Regions from separate parts of the Actinomadura sp. GTD37 genome, predicted to be linked through region 2. Evidence: riboswitches for the same ligand, from Rfam matches in the RefSeq annotation. Region 2 holds a riboswitch; the other holds the start of a gene.

The links. Region 2 has a riboswitch for thiamine pyrophosphate ahead of thiO (glycine oxidase ThiO). Riboswitches for the same ligand answer to the same signal wherever they lie in the genome.
Region 1: it holds a riboswitch for thiamine pyrophosphate, as region 2 does, so the genes downstream of both, ACA511_RS01690 (purine-cytosine permease family protein) here and thiO (glycine oxidase ThiO) in region 2, are expected to answer to the same signal.

What each region holds. Positions count from the first base shown of each region.
Region 1 covers NZ_JBGNUS010000001.1:345,809-353,607, forward strand. The annotation lists gene ACA511_RS01670 (MFS transporter) at 1-92, opposite strand, end outside; gene ACA511_RS01675 (arginine deiminase) at 127-1,335, shown strand; gene ACA511_RS01680 (ATP-binding protein) at 1,515-2,060, opposite strand; gene ACA511_RS01685 (PAS domain S-box protein) at 2,435-4,441, opposite strand; gene ACA511_RS01690 (purine-cytosine permease family protein) at 4,518-5,867, opposite strand; TPP riboswitch at 5,860-5,977, opposite strand; gene ACA511_RS01695 (rhodanese-like domain-containing protein) at 6,034-6,369, opposite strand; gene ACA511_RS01700 (SSI family serine proteinase inhibitor) at 6,458-6,877, shown strand; gene ACA511_RS01705 (hypothetical protein) at 7,062-7,799, opposite strand, start outside.
Region 2 covers NZ_JBGNUS010000002.1:647,041-654,839, forward strand. The annotation lists gene ACA511_RS17115 (carboxymuconolactone decarboxylase family protein) at 1-72, shown strand, start outside; gene ACA511_RS17120 (glycoside hydrolase family 3 C-terminal domain-containing protein) at 72-2,213, shown strand; gene ACA511_RS17125 (serine/threonine-protein kinase) at 2,306-3,397, shown strand; gene ACA511_RS17130 (hypothetical protein) at 3,407-3,568, opposite strand; gene thiE (thiamine phosphate synthase) at 3,633-4,301, opposite strand; gene ACA511_RS17140 (Rv2175c family DNA-binding protein) at 4,432-4,806, opposite strand; gene ACA511_RS17145 (NAD(P)/FAD-dependent oxidoreductase) at 4,888-6,102, opposite strand; TPP riboswitch at 6,197-6,309, shown strand; gene thiO (glycine oxidase ThiO) at 6,278-7,426, shown strand; gene thiS (sulfur carrier protein ThiS) at 7,423-7,623, shown strand; gene ACA511_RS17160 (thiazole synthase) at 7,793-7,799, shown strand, end outside.

The sequences.
Region 1 (7,799 bases), on a different contig from region 2:
AGGACCAGCGCCGTCGCGACGCCCTCGGCCGACACCCGCAGCAGCGTCGCCGAGGTGAGGTGGAGCGGAAGCGCCGCGGTCCTGCCGATCATCCCCGCATGCTGGCACACGCTTAGACTTCGAAGAGTGACGGCAGCGAAGACAGCGCACGAGCACCGGGTCACCAGTGAGGTCGGACGGCTGCGGACCGTCCTGCTGCACCGTCCCGGCGCCGAACTGAAGCGGCTCACCCCGCGCAACAGCGACAAGCTGCTGTTCGACGCGATCCCGTGGGCGGGTCGCGCCCAGGAGGAGCACGACGCGTTCGCGGAGGCCCTGCGCTCGCGCGGCGTCGAGGTCCTCTACCTGACCGAGCTGCTCCAGGACGCGATGGAGTACGAGGCCGCGCGCGACCAGGCGATCGCCGACGCCGTCGTCGACCTGCGCCTCGGCGACCAGCTCCGCCGCATCGTCGAGGACTGCCTGCGCGACCTCGACCCCGAGAACCTCACCCAGACGCTGATCGGCGGGCTGGCGCACGAGGAGCTCAAGTCGGGGCACGGCCTGGTCTACCGCCTGATGGACACGCTGGACTTCATCATCGACCCTTTGCCCGGCCTGCTGTTCACCCGCGACAACAGCACCTGGATCGGCGACCGCGTGGCGGTGACGAGCCTGGCGATGGAGGCCCGGCGCCGCGAATCGGCCCTGACCGGCCTCGTCTACGCCCACCACCCGCGCTTCGCGGGCGTGGAACCGGTGTACGAGCCGTCCCTGGAACACGTCGAAGGGGGCGACGTCCTCCTCCTGTGCCCCGGCGTGATCGCCGTGGGGACCGGCGAGCGGACGACCCCCGCGGGCGTGGAGCGCCTGGCGCGCCAGGTCTTCGACGCCGGCCTGGCGCACACCGTCCTGGCCGTCCCGATCGCCCAGGAACGCGCGACCATGCACCTGGACACCGTCTGCACCATGGTCGACGTGGACACCGTCGTCATGTACCCGCCGGTGGCGCACTCCCTGATGGCCCACAAGGTCACCCTCACGAACGGCGACCTGCGCGTCTCCGAGCCGCGCCCCTTCCTGGAGGCGGCCGCCGAGGCCATGGACCTCGACCATCTCAAGGTCATCGACACGGGCCTGGACCCGGTGACCGCCGAACGCGAGCAGTGGGACGACGGCAACAACACCCTCGCCGTGGCCCCCCGCCTCTGCGTCGCCTACGAACGCAACATCGAGACGAACGCCCAGCTGGAAGCTTCGGGCATCGAGGTCATCCGCATCAGCGGCAGCGAACTGGGCACCGGCCGAGGCGGCCCCCGCTGCATGTCCTGCCCCACCCTCCGCGACGACATCTAGCGCAGAGCCGGAGCGATGCGGCGATCGCCGCTTTGCTCGTTGCAGGAAGGCGCTCCAGCGCCGGACGCCGAGAGCGAAGAAATATAAAGAGCTCGGGCGGTGTCGACGGGGGCACGACAGCGCCCGAGCTTGGGAGGACCCTACAAGGTTGGGCGGGGTTCCTTCCAGGCGGGACCCTCTTATGCCGGATATGCCCTACTTGGAGCGGTTTCATTCCTGGTTCCGTTGCACAGATCCTCGTTGGGATCGTCCAGGAGATCGGGAAAGTCGGCCAGATCGGGGACGACGGCGTGCAGCCCGACGGGCGCTGATCTTCCATTGTCGCCCGATGACCTGGGGGCGCGCAGGACGGCCCAGACGGTGGTGGAGCCGTCCTCGTGGCGCACTCCCCATCCGTCGGACAGGGCCTCGACGATGCCGAGCCCGCGCCCGCCGAGGGAGGACAGCGTCCCCGGGCCCCGGCGCGGCTCGGTCATGGCGCCGCCGTCGCTGACCTCGAGTTCGAGGACGTCACCGCGGCGGAGCCAGCAGACCCTCACCTGGCCGGACGGCAGCGGCCGCGCGTGCCGGAGGGCGTTGCTGATGAGCTCGCTGACGATGACGCTCGCGTCGTCCACGATGGTCTCGTAGACGCCCGAGTCGACCAGCTCCGAGCTGAGGCGCCTGCGGGCGACCGCGACGCTGGACGGTGCGTGTGGCAGCAGTACGACGCTCGACGCCCTCACCTCCCCGTGGTTCCGCTTACTCGGATTCGTCCCGTCGTCATCGCCCTTCCGGTAAGACCGAAATGCCCTGATGGCCATGACCGGAAACACGGACGATTCAGTTCATCACCCGCACAACGAGTCACCGGCCGTCCGGTCACGGTGATCACCCCCGGAACGGAATCTCGTCACCAACGGCAACCATCAAAGGATCTATCCAGCCAACGGCGGACTTACTCCTCGCGCACTCGTTTCGTCCGTCACACCCTGCGGTCACCGTACTTTCTCTCACCAGTCCAGGTTGCCACCCGCTGAGACCGCTGAACGCCCAGGTCACAACGGTCTCACCGGGTCGCCCCGGAGGGAGTGTCGTCACGGTGAGTAACCATGACGGGTCATCCGGCGCTCCGCAACACGAGGCGCATCCGGGTTCCGTCGCCCGCACCCGCGCCACCTGCGGGTCCGCGGCCGTCCGCGGCCTCGGCGAGCATGTGCGGAGGGTTTATGGCCCGTTCCATTTCGCCCGCTTCGCGGCCTACGGAAGCCTTGTAAGGTTCTATGTGATATCTCTCACGTTCGACCGGATGGGCTGAAATTCTCCCGCCCTGTGCCTCCGTGAGCCGTTTGACGATGTACAGCCCGAGCCCGATGCCGCCGAAGCGCCGGCGGTCCCCGGCGTCCCCCTGGACGAACCGCTCGAAGATCCGCTCATGGTCGCCCGCCGGGATGCCGATGCCCTCGTCCTCGACCGTCACGACGATGTCGGAGCCCTCCCGCCAGGCGCGGACGCTGACCGTCCCGCCGTCCGGGGAGTACTTGAACGCGTTCTCCAGCAGCTGCCCGAGGACGATGTCGGTCGCCATCGCGTCCCCCTGGCAGGGCGGCAGGTCGGGCGCGACCTCCAGTTCCACGCGGTGCAGGGGCGACAGGGACCGGAAACCGCCGACGACACCGTCCAGAACCCGGGTCAGGTCGAACGACTCGATCGTCACGGCCAGCTCGTCGGCGCCCGCGCGCGACCCCAGAAGCAGGTGCTCGACGAGCCGGCCGAGGGACTGGGCGCGCTCGGCGATGGTGGCGACGGCGGCGCGGCGGTCGCCGTCGGCCATCTCGTCCCACCGGTTGACCAGCGTGGACGCGAAGCCCTGCACGACCGTGATCGGCGTGCGCAGCTCGTGGCTGGTCGTGGCGAGGAACAGGTCCTTGGCCTCCTCCAGCGCCTTCGCCTCGGACACGTCGCGGAAGTCGACGACCAGTTCGCCGGTCTCCTCGATCTCGGCGGCCAGCACGTTCAGCCACGTCCCCGACTCCAGCCGGAACGTGAGCATCTCGCCGAGGGCGGGCATGCCGAACGGCAGCGGGCGGCCGAGGGCGTCCTCCGGCGGGATGCCGGTGAGGGCGTGCGCGGCCGGGTTCCACTGCCGGACGACGAGGTCGTGGTCGAGCACCGCGATGCCGTCGGCGCTGGAGTCGATCACCGCGCGCTCGTACGCCCGCTGCCGGACGACCTCCGCGTACGCGACCGCGTTGCCGACCGCGACCCCGGCGTGCCCGGCGAGCAGTTCGAGCAGTTCGAGCTCGGTGTGCCCGGCCTTGCTGCCGGAGAAGAGCGCGTAGAGCGCGCCGTACGGCCGGTTCTGCAGGTACGACAGGCCGAGCGCGATCGTGTGCAGGCCGGGCAGCTCGGACCAGATCAGGTCGCCGAGGCGCTGCTCGCCGGTCGCGAGCTTGACGGTCTTGCCGGACCGCAGCAGCTCCCCGACCAGGCTCGTCCGCAGCTCCGCGGACCGTCCGCGCATGTGCTCGGGCAGCCCGGACATGCTGACCAGCCGCAGCCGCTCGCCCTCGATCCGCACGAACCCGCCCGCGTCGGCGCCGGTCAGCTCGATCAGCGCGGTGGTGATCCGGTCGAGGACGACGCCGAGGTCGAGTTCGGCGTTCAGGTCGGCGACGATGTCGTTCAGCCGCCGGACGAGCCGGGCCCGCTCGGCCATGTGGTGCTGGGCGATGTCGTCCTCCTCGACCGGGTGGTACACGCCCACCCAGCCGAGCAGCGTCCCGTTCGGGTCCTTCAGCAGGCTCGTGTCGATGCGCACGTCGATGAGGCGACCGCCCCGGTGGAACCGGCGGGTCGCGATGGAGATCCGCCCGTTGTCGCCCTCGCCGGCGGGCCGGGTGAGCAGCCGCTCCTGGACGGCGTTGTGCTCGGCCTTCAGCTCGTCCGGGACGATCGGCGGGACGCGCCCGATCATCTCCGCGGCGCTCCAGCCGAACATGCGCTCGGCCGCGGGGTTCCACACGGTGACCCGGTGCCGCTGGTCCACCGCCACGATCGCGTCGGCGGCGCTCTCGATGACGGCCCGCGCGATCGGATCGTGGACGTGCTCGTACACGTCTGTCATCGTGCCACCGGACTCCGGCGCGGCGCCGGGTAACTTGCAGCGAAAATTGCCACGGGAACCTTACCTTCAGGTAAGGCTACCGCCTGGTAAGCCTCCCGATGAGGAGCGCGGCCACGCCCGCGACCAGGAACGACAGCAGCGAGGCGCTCATCCAGCCCTGCGGGGCGAAGTGCAGCGCCTCCCGCACGTCCAGCCAGAACCCCGCCCAGTGCTCGACCGTGCCCGGATTGATCAGCTGGTAGGCGACGAACCCGACCGCCCACGCCGCGATCATCCCCCACCGCGACGGCGCCCGCCGCGAGACGTCCCACCCGTCCGGCGCGTGGCGGCGGCCCAGGAAGAAGTCGGCGGCGAGGACGCCCAGCATCGGCACGAAGACCGAGCCGATCAGCGTCAGGAAGCCCGCGTAGTCGCCGATGTCCAGGACGAGCGCGAGGACGGTGATGCCCGCGCCGAGCGCCACGCTCAGCACCCGGCGGTCGGCGCGCGGGAACAGGTTCTGGATCGACACGGCGGTGGAGTAGGTGTCGGCGAACGACTGGTCCGCCTCCCGCAGCACGAAGATCGCGAAGAAGACCACGCCCAGGGAGGCGCCGAGGAACGGGTCGAAGATCCGGGTGCTGTCGCCCGCGACCAGCGCGAGCGCCAGCAGGCCGAGGACGTAGGCGACGATCTGGGTGACCGAGTAGCCGACGGACGCCGCGCTGAACGCCGCCCGCTCCGTCCGGGAATGCCGGGTGTAGTCGGCGGCGACCGGCACCCAGGAGATCGACACCGCCAGCGCCGCGTCCGCCCCGATCCAGAAGCCGCCCCACGAGCCCTGCGCCAGGTCGGGCAGCGGCTGCCGGACGAGTTCGACGTAGAAGTAGACGAGCGCGATCGCCACCGCGACCGTCACGTACCGGCGCAGCAGCCGCACCGAGCCGAGCGGCCAGACCGTCAGCACGGTGGTGATCAGCCCGGCGGCGACGACGTAGCCCCAGCGCGGCACGCCGTCCCACAGCTCGCGGGCCGCGTCCGCGATGACGATCAGCTCGAACGTCCCCCAGCCGACGAGCTGCGCGATGTTCAGGATCGTCGGCGCGTACGACAGCCGCGCGCCGAACAGGCCGCGGAGCAGCACCATCGCGGGCTGGCCGGTGCGCGCGCCGGGGACGGCGGCGAGGCCGAGCATCAGCCCGCCGAGGATCGTCCCGACGGCCATGGCGACGATGCCCGCCATGATGGAGATGGTCGGCTTGCCGTCGGCGTCCGGCGCGAGGACGGTGTAGGCGCCGGAGAAGGCCAGGAGGCTGACACCGAGGTTGGCCCAGAACGCGCTCTGGTCCCAGAACCCGAGCACCCTGGGGGCGGGTTCGTCGAGGGTGAAGGGGACCTCGTTGTCCGGCCGCTCGTTCCGCGGGCGCTTCTCGACATCGGACGTCACGGGACACGCTCCCTACGCCGGCATTACCCGGACAGGTTCATGCGGTCGGCGACGCCCTGGAGGCCGCCCTCTCAGCCCGGCTTCTGGCCCGAGCTCCCGCGGTTATCGGTCGGTCCCGATCGTACAACCGCCCGTCTTCCCCCAGAAGGGGGCATAGCAAACGAGATCAGGCGACGTACGGCGGGCCGTCGCCGGCGCCCTCCATCGGACGCCCGGCCTCCGCCCAGCCCTTCATCCCGCCGTCGACGTTCTTGGCGAGCCAGCCCGCCTGGTTGAGCGCCACCGTCACCTGCGCGGACCGCTGCCCGGACCGGCAGATCACGAAGACCTCCTGGTCACGGGGGACCTCGCCGGCCCGATCGCCCAGCTGCCGCATGGGGATGTGGACGGCCTCGGGCGCGTGGCCCGCGTCCCATTCGTCCTGCTCCCGGACGTCCAGCAGGTAGCCGCCCTGCGGGACGTCGGCCGCGACCACGGCCGGTACGTCTTCCCCGAAATTCATCACACCCCCATGGAACCGCGCGAACCCGCCCTGCGTCGAATCACGCATGCGGTATCGGACGCTCCTTTTCGCAGCGCCCGGGCTGGCCATGCTCCTGCCTCTGGCCGCCTGCGGCGATGAACAGGCCAACGGAAACCCCGCCGAAGCGCCGTCCGGCACGACGTCCGTGCAACCCTCCGGCACCCCGGCGGACTCCCTCACCATCACCGTCAGGGCCTCCGCGGAGGCCCCCGCCAAGACCTGGAAGCTGACCTGCGGTCCTCCGGGCGGTACCCACCCGAAGGCCGCCGACGCTTGCGCGGCCCTGACCAAGGCCAAGGACCCCTTCAAGCCCGTCCCCAAGGACAAGATGTGCACCCAGATCTACGGCGGTCCTGAGATCGCCACGGTGAAGGGCACCTGGCAGGGCAAGGACATCGACACCGAGTTCACCCGCGCGGACGGCTGCCAGTTCCACCGCTGGACCGAGGTGGCCCCCGTGTTCGGCGACGTCCCGAAGGTCCGCTGAACGAGCCATCCCCGTTCCGGCTCCGTTCACCGATTCCCAGTCCATTCAGTCCATCCATTCCGAGTCCACCGATTCCGGGCCCCGGCGAGATGCCGGGGCCCGACTCGTCCGCGGCCCGCCGGACGGCAGGGGTGCATCGGGTGACGGCGCCGAGGGGCCTGGCGGCGCCGCCAGCCGATGCGGTCTAGATCCAGCCGCCGATGCTGCGGTTCTGGGAGACGGCGGTGTCGAACGCCAGCGGGCAGGCCAGCAGCAGCGTGCGCATCGGCTCGGGCTGCTGGGCGTACATCTGCAGGACGTACCGGTCGGCGCCGGTGAACATCTGGGAGAGCAGCTCGCCCATCCCGTCGAAGCCGCGCTGGATGCGGGCGATCTCCTGCTGCTGCCAGTCGGTGACCCGGCCGCTCAGCAGCTCGTAGTAGCCGATCTGCTGCTCCTGCGCGGTCAGGATCTCCCAGCCGCGCATCGCCCGCTTGCGCAGGTGCCCGATGAGGCCGCCCTGCGCGGTCAGCACCTGCATCCTGGGCGTGCCCATGAACCCGTACGGCTTGTAGAAGTGGAAGTACGGCATGCCGTCGGGGCGGTAGATCGTCAGCTTGCGCTCGGCCTTGGTCTGGCTGCCCTGGTTGATGACCCGGAACGCCTTCTTGGCGCCGCTCACACCCTCTTCCCGGACGTAGGCGGCGGGCTGCCCCTGCGGGCTCCAGATCGTGTAGTTGGCCTCGGTCGAGAAGAACTGCGCCGGCTGGTCGTAGACGAGGATCGGCGAGCCGTAGAGATCCGGGGCGGCCTGCGGCGCCTGCTGGTGCTGCGGCGGGTAACCGCCCTGCTGGTGCTGCGGGTAACCGGCCTGCTGAGGCGGGTAGCCGCCCTGCTGCGGCGGATATCCGTACCCGGGCTGGGGGGCGGCGGGCGTGTAGGG
Region 2 (7,799 bases):
CTGATCGGCCACTACCACATGGTCGCCTTCACCCTCAACGCCCTGCGCGTCCAGAACGAGGAGGGGCACTGATGCGGACGCGACGGTGGCTCCCGGCGGCGGGCGCGCTCGCCGCCGTGCTGGCGATGACGACGCTCTCCGGCCCCGGCTCGGCGCGCGCCGAGGCGGGACGCTGCGGCGACCCGGCGCAGCGTCCGTGGTGCGACACGGCGCTGACCCCCGACCAGCGGACGGCGCTGCTGCTGCCGAAGCTGACCGCCGACGAGAAGATCGCGCTGCTGGCGTCCGACGACCCGTTCGGCGGCCCGCTCGGCGGGTTCTTCGAGGACGCGCACGCCGACACCAACCGCGGGATCGACCGGCTCGGCATCCCGCCCGTCTACATGTCGGACGGCCCGGCCGGCGTCCGGCAGGGCAAGGCGACCGCGCTGCCCGCGCCGATCGCGCTGGCGGCGGGCTTCGACCCGGACACCGCGGGGCTGTACGGCGGGACGGTCGCGTGGGAGGCCAGGCACCGCGGCAACGACCTGATCTTCGGCCCGACCGTGGACGTGCTGCGCACCCCCCGCAACGGCCGGACGTTCGAGGGCTTCGGCGAGGACCCCTACCTGTCGGCGACCCTCGGGGTGCCGTGGATCAAGGGCGCGCAGGCCCAGGGCGTGATGACGTCGGTCAAGCACATGGCCGTCTACGCGCAGGAGACCGACCGGCTGTCGCTGGGCATGAAGGTGGACCCGCGCACGCTGCGGGAGATCTACCTGCCGCCGTTCGAGGCCGCGGTCAAGGAGGGCGGCGCGGCGACCGTGATGTGCGGGTTCGGGCGGCTGAACGGCAGGTGGGCGTGCCAGGACGACGCCCTCCTCACCAAGGTCCTGCGGGCGGAGTGGGGCTTCAAGGGGTTCGTGCCGTCCGACCACACCGCCGCGCAGGACACCGCGGCGGCCGCCAACGGCGGGCTCGACATGGAGCTGCCGCTCGGCATGAAGTACAACGCGTTCCTGCTGAAGGCGGCCGTCGCGCAGAACAAGGTCGCGCAGGCGACCATCGACGGGCACGTCCGCAACATCCTCCGGACGATGTTCGCCTTCGGCGTCTTCGACCGGCAGGCGTACCCGAACGACCTGTCGCGCGTCGACCGGACGGCGAGCCAGACCGCCGCGCGCCGGATCGAGGAGTCCGGGATCACGCTGCTGAAGAACGACGGCGTCCTGCCGCTGGCCGGACCGAAGTCGATCGCGCTGATCGGGCGGGCGGCGCGGGACGCGCCGAGCGGGTTCGGGTCGGCGAAGGTCGTGCCGTTCACGACGGTCAGCGCGCAGGACGGCATCGCGCGCCGCGCCGGGGCCGGGACCCAGATCACCTACACCGACGGCGACGATCGCGGCGGCGCGGCCGACGCCGCGCGGAAAGCCGACGTCGCGATCGTGTTCGCCACCGACAGCCAGGGCGAGTTCTTCGACAAGTCGTGCCTGACGCTCCAGTGCGGCGAACCGCTGCGCGGCGACCAGGACGGGCTCATCTCCGAGGTCGCCAAGGCCAACCCCAACACGATCGTCGTGCTCAACACGGGCGGCCCCGTGCTGACGCCTTGGGCCGGCCAGGTGAAGGGCATCGTCGAAGCCTGGTATCCGGGGCAGGAGGCAGGGAACGCCCTCGCGCGCATCCTGTACGGGGACGTGGACCCGGGCGGACGCCTCCCGGTGACGTTCCCCGTGAGCGAGAACGACGCGCCCGCGTCCGGGAACCCCGCGCAGTACCCCGGTGTCGACAAGACCGCCACGTTCTCCGAGGGCGTCATGGTCGGCTACCGGCACTACGACGCGAAGGGCATCGAGCCGCAGTTCCCGTTCGGGCACGGCCTGTCCTACACGACGTTCTCCTACAGCGGGCTCAAGGCGACCACCAAGGCGGTCCAGGTGACCGTCACCAACACCGGCGCCCGCGCCGGCGTGGCCGTCCCGCAGCTCTACATCGGCATGCCCGCGGCAGGTGTGGACGTCCCGCAGCCGCCCAAGCAGCTCAAGGGCTACACCAAGGTCGCCCTCGCCCCGGGCCAGAGCACCACGGTGACGTTCCCGCTGTCCTCGCGGTCGTTCGCCTACTGGAACGAAGAGGCGAAGGCGTGGAAGGTCGCGGACGGCTGCTACCGGGTCATGGTCGGCTCCTCATCCCGGCAGATCACTCAGAAGGGGACGCTGGGGACATGCGGGTGAAAACAAAGATCTCGGTTCCCCTGCCGTGTCCAGCCGTGACGCGGTACAAATGAGGAAATCTTCGTCCGTCCCCGCCGAGTCGGAGTTCTCCTGTGCCGCACGACACCTCCCACGGGAGGACGAACCCCCGTCCCGCGCGTACCGCCGCCGCCCGCTCCGGGCGTCCCGGGCACTCCGGGCACCCTGCCCGCACCGGTAAGCCCCGGTCCGGGCAGGGCCGCCCGAACGGCGCGCCCCGCCCGGCGCACGGCCGCGACCGGCGGCGCGAGACGCCGCTCGGCCCCGACGACCCGCGCGGCCTCGGCGGCTACACGCTGCTCGGCCGGCTCGGCGAGGGCGGCCAGGGCGTCGTCTACCTCGGCCGGGACGGCGACGGCGATCTCGTCACCGTCAAGCTGCTGCGCGGCGGCGCGACGGCCGGTCAGCGGGCGCGCAGCCGCTTCGTCAAGGAGGCGGACGCGGCGCTGCGGGTGTCCGGGCGGCACACGGCGCGCGTCCTGGACGCCGACATGACCGGCGACCGGCCCTACATCGTCAGCGAGTTCGTCGAGGGGCCCTCGCTCCAGCACGTCGTCGCCGACCGCGGCCCGCTGCCCGCCCCCCAGCTGCGCAAGGTCGCGCTGCGGACGGCGGCGGCGCTGGCCGCGATCCACCGCGCCGGGATCGTGCACCGCGACTTCAAGCCCGGCAACGTGCTGCTCGGCCCGGACGGCGCCAAGGTCATCGACTTCGGCATCGCCCGCACCGCCGACGCCCTCGGCCCGGACACGCCGCTGACCACCGGCCCGGTCGGCACGCCCGCCTACATGGCGCCCGAGCAGATCGAGGACGAGCCGGTCGGGCCGCCCGCCGACGTCTTCGCCTGGGGCGCCGCGATGGTGTTCGCCGCGACCGGGCGCCCGCCGTTCGGCACCGGGCCGAGCGCCGCCGTCATGCGGCGCGTCACCGCCCGGCCGCCGGAACTCGGCGACATGCAGGGCCCGCTGCGCGACCTCGCGGCCCGCTGCCTGGACAAGAACCCCGCCGCGCGGCCGACCGCGCCGCAGCTCGTCCGGGCGCTGCGGGACGGCCAGGGCCCCGCGCCGAAGCCGCGCCCGACCCGGATCCCGCGCTACCGGTGGCGGATGATGGTCGCGCTCGGCGCCGTCGTGGCCGCCGGGTTCGCGCTCGGCATGATGTTCTGACGGCCCGTCCTACCAGTGGGGCGGGCGGTCCTCCAGCAGGCGGGCGTCGTTGTCGTCGCCGCGGCGCCACTCGCCCCATCCGACGTCGGTGTCGTCGGACGTCTGGTCGGGCAGGATCTCCAGGTCGTCGTCGAGGTCGACCGTCCGGTCGTCGTCGGGTCCGAGGCTCATGACCCCCATTGTGGGCGATCGTTCCCGCGGCCCGCACCGTGCCCCGGGTCAAACCCCGACAAGTTCAGGTCGCCAGCCGGCGCGCGAACTCCGCCGCCGCGGCGCCGGGATCGTCCGCCTCGGTGATGGCGCGCACCACGACGATGCGGCTCGCGCCCGCCGCCAGCACCTCGCCGAGGTTCCCGAGGCCGATGCCGCCGATCGCGAACCACGGCCGCGCCACCCGCCGGTCCGCCACGTACTCCAGCAGCTCCGGGCCGGGCGCGGGACGGCCCGGCTTGGTCGGCGTGGGCCACACCGGGCCCGCGCAGAGGTAGTCGGCGCCGGGCTCCGCGGCCGCCGCCGCGGCCTGCTCGCCGGAGTGCGTGGACCGGCCGATCAGCATGTCGCCGCCGACGATCGCGCGGGCGGCGGGCACCGGCAGGTCGTCCTGGCCGAGGTGCAGCACGTCCGCGCCCGCAGCGTGCGCCACGTCGGCCCGGTCGTTGACCGCGAGCAGCGCGCCGTGCCGCGCGCAGGCCGCCCGGAAGACCTCCAGGTACGCCAGCTCCTGCCGGGCCTCCAGGCCCTTCTGGCGGAGCTGGACGATGTCGACGCCGCCCGCGAGGACGGCGTCCAGGAACCGGGGCAGGTCTCCCTGCCGTTCCCGCGCGTCGGTGCAGAGGTAGAGGCGGGCCCGGCCGAGCCGGGCGCGGAGCGCGACGGCGCGTTCGGAGGGGAGATGCCTGGACACGGCCGGTCGTCGTCCTTTCACAGCGGATCGCGGGGCCACGCGCGGCGCGATGCGCCGCCGCGTGACCCCGCGATCGTGTCACGTGCGTTGTCTTCCGTGGTCGCCGGGCCCTCCGCCGGCGGTCGGGCGGCTAGAAGGCGAGCGCCTGGGCGCGGCGGCGGACCTCGGTCCCCCGGTTCTCGGTGAGCGCGTCCACCGGTGTCCCCGGCAGCGTGTCGTCGGCGGTGAACAGCCAGCGGATCGTCTCCACGTCGTCGAACCCGGCGTCCGACAGGAGGGTCAGCGTGCCGGGCAGCCCCTTGATGACCTGGCCGTCCTTGATGAAGGCCGCGGGCACCATCGGCTCGCCGCCGCGGCGGACCGCGAGGACGCGGTGCTCGTGGATGAGCTGCTTGATCCGGTTGGGCTTGATCCCGAGCCGCTCGGCGGTCTCGCGGAGGGTGAGCCATTCGCCGGCGAGGGCGTCGGTCCGGGGGTCGAGTGCGCTGTCAACGGTTGCGTGCATCTGCGTCACGCCACCTTGCTACCACGCCTTCGGAGGCCTCAAACCCGCTGGACAGCCGTTGACGTCCATCCGCGATCGCCCTCAGCGAACGGCCTGCCGGACCGGGACGTCCGGGTCGGCGATCGCCACCGGGTCCACCGGCGTCCCCGCGGCGATCACCCGCCTCGCCTGCACCAGGTCACGGGGCCTGTCGACGGTGAGGATCGCGTCGAGGCGGTCGCCGGTCAGCCACACCGCCGCCCATTTGCGGCCGGCCGGGTCGCCGCGGCGGACGAGCCGCTCGGACGCCGCGTGGCTGCCCGCGTACTGCACCATGCGCCCGAACTGCTCGGACCAGAAGTACGGGGCGGCGTCGTAGCCGCCGTCCTGCCCGAGGAGGGCGGCGGCGGCGGTCTCGGGCGCGCTGAGCGCGGTGTCCCAGTGCTCGACGAGGAGCCGCCGCCCGTACCGCGCCGACCACCAGGCGGCGCAGTCGCCGACCGCCACGATGTCGGGGCGGAGGGAGCCGGGCTCCTCCTCGCCCTGGTAGACGCGGAAGGAGCCGTCGGTGACCACGCCGCGCTGCACGAGCAGCCCCGAGCCGTCCAGCCAGGACACCTCGGGCCGCACGCCGACGCCGACCACGACCTCGTCGGCGTCGATCCGCCCGCCGCCGGCGAGCGCGAGGCCCCCGCCGTCGACCGCGGCGACCTTCACGCCGGTGCGCAGGGCGACGCCCGCCTCCGCGTACCAGGGGGCGGTCAGCGCGCCGATCTCGGGCCCGACCGCGTTGGCGAGCGGGGTGTCCGCCGCCTCCACGACGGTGACGTCGCAGCCCTTCTTCGCGGCGGTGGTCGCGACCTCGGCGCCGATCCAGCCCGCGCCGACGATCACGATCCGGGCGCCGCCGGTCAGCCGGGCCCGCAGGTCGCGGGAGTCGTCGATGGTCCGCAGGACGTGCTGGCGGCCGTCCCCGGGCAGCGTGACCGGGGTGGCGCCGGTCGCGATCACCAGCCCGTCGAACGGCAGGTCGCCCGCCGTGGACGCGAGCACGCCGCCGCGTCCCGGGTCGGCCGGCCGCAGCGCGGTCGCGCGCTCGCCGAGCAGCAGGTCGCAGCGGAGCGCGGCCCAGTCGGCGTCGACGGTCGTGTCGTCGGACTCGCCCGCGAGGACGGCCTTCGACAGCGGCGGCCGGTCGTAGGGCCGGTGCCGCTCCGCCGACACGAGCGTCAGCGCGCCCTCGTACCCCTTGCTCCGCAGGGCCTCCACGGCGCGCACGCCGGCCAGCCCGCCACCCACGACGACGACGCTCTCCATGAAGGGCAGCCTAATGCGCCGCGATTTTCGCGTGGACACCTGTCCAGGAGTTGGCGGGCTTTACCGAGGTCGTAAGGTGGGAAGCGGAAAAATCGGCACAGAGCGCGGGAGTCCGGTGCGACCGGGCTGAGAGGGCGGCTGACCGGGCCGCCGACCGCCAGACCTGATCCGGATCATGCCGGCGAAGGGAGCGCGCGTGGAGATCGTGATCGTGGGTGCGGGGGTCATCGGCCTCGCCACCGCCTGGCGCGCCGCCGCGGGCGGCGCCTCGGTCGTCCTGGCCGACCCGTCCCCCGCGAGCGGCGCCTCGTCGGTGGCGGCGGGCATGCTCACCCCGGTCAGCGAGCTGACCTACGGCGAGGAGCCGCTGCTGCGGCTCGGCCTCGCCTCCCGCGACCGGTACGGCGCGTTCGTCGCCGAACTGGAGGAGCTGACCGGCCTGGAGACGGGCTACCGCACCGACGGGCTGCTCCAGGTCGCGTCCGGCGCGGACGACCTGGGGTACCTCGACGACCTGCGCCGCTTCCAGGAGAGCCTCGGCGTCCCCGTGCAGGCGCTGACCGCCCGGGAGTGCCGGCGGGCGGAGCCGATGCTCGCGCCCGGCGTGCGCGGCGGGCTGCTCGCCCCCGAGGACGGCTCCATCGACCCGCGCCGGCTCACCGCGGCGCTGCTGGCGGCGGCCGAGCGGCTCGGCGTCCGGCTCGTCCGGCGGCGGGCCGCGCGGATCGTCGTCGAGGGCGGCGCGGCGGCCGGGGTCGCGCTGGACGACGGCACGGTGCTGCGCGCCGACCGGGTGCTGCTCGCCGCCGGCCCGTGGTCGGGCGACCTCGAAGGGCTGCCGCCCGGGACCGTTCCACCCGTCCGGCCGGTGAAGGGCCAGGTGATCCGGCTCCGCACCCGCGTCCCGTTCCTGCGGCGCACCACGCGCGGCCTGGTGAAGGGCTCCTCGGTCTACCTGGTGCCGCGCGCGGACGGCGAGATCGTCCTCGGCGCCACGCAGGAGGAGCTGGGCTTCGACACGCGGGTCACCGCCGGCGGGCTGTGGGAGCTGCTGCGGGACGCCCGGGAGCTGCTGCCCGGCATCACCGAGCTGGAGTTCGCGGAGGTCACCGCCGGGCTGCGCCCCGGCTCCCCGGACAACGCGCCGGTCATGGGCCCGACCGCGCTGCCCGGCCTGTTCGCCGGGACCGGGCACTTCCGCAACGGCGTGCTGCTCGCCCCGGTGAGCGCCGACATCCTGTCCGCGATGCTGCTGGACGGGCCCGTCCCCGAGATCGCCGGGCCGTTCTCCCCGGCCCGATTCCGCGCCGAGGTGCAGGCATGAACGTGATCGTCAACGGTGCGCCGCGCGAGCTGCCCGAGGGGGCGAGCGTGGCCGAGGCCGTCGCGTCCGTCACCCCCGCCGGGACCGGCGTGGCGGCCGCGCTGAACGAGGAGGTCGTCCGCCGGTCCGCGTGGGAGACCACGGCGCTGCGCGACGGCGACCGCCTGGAAGTGCTGACCGCCGTACAAGGGGGCTGACCGCCGCGTGGAACGGAGCGCAGCGGAGTGCAACGCGGCGGACGGCGCCCGCCCGGGGGGCGTGGGGGGTCGTCCCCCCACAGGGACATCGTACAAGGGGGCTGACCGCCGCGGTGAACGGAGCGCAGCGGCGGGCGCGCAGCGGAGCGGATCGTACAGGGAGGGTGATGTGGACA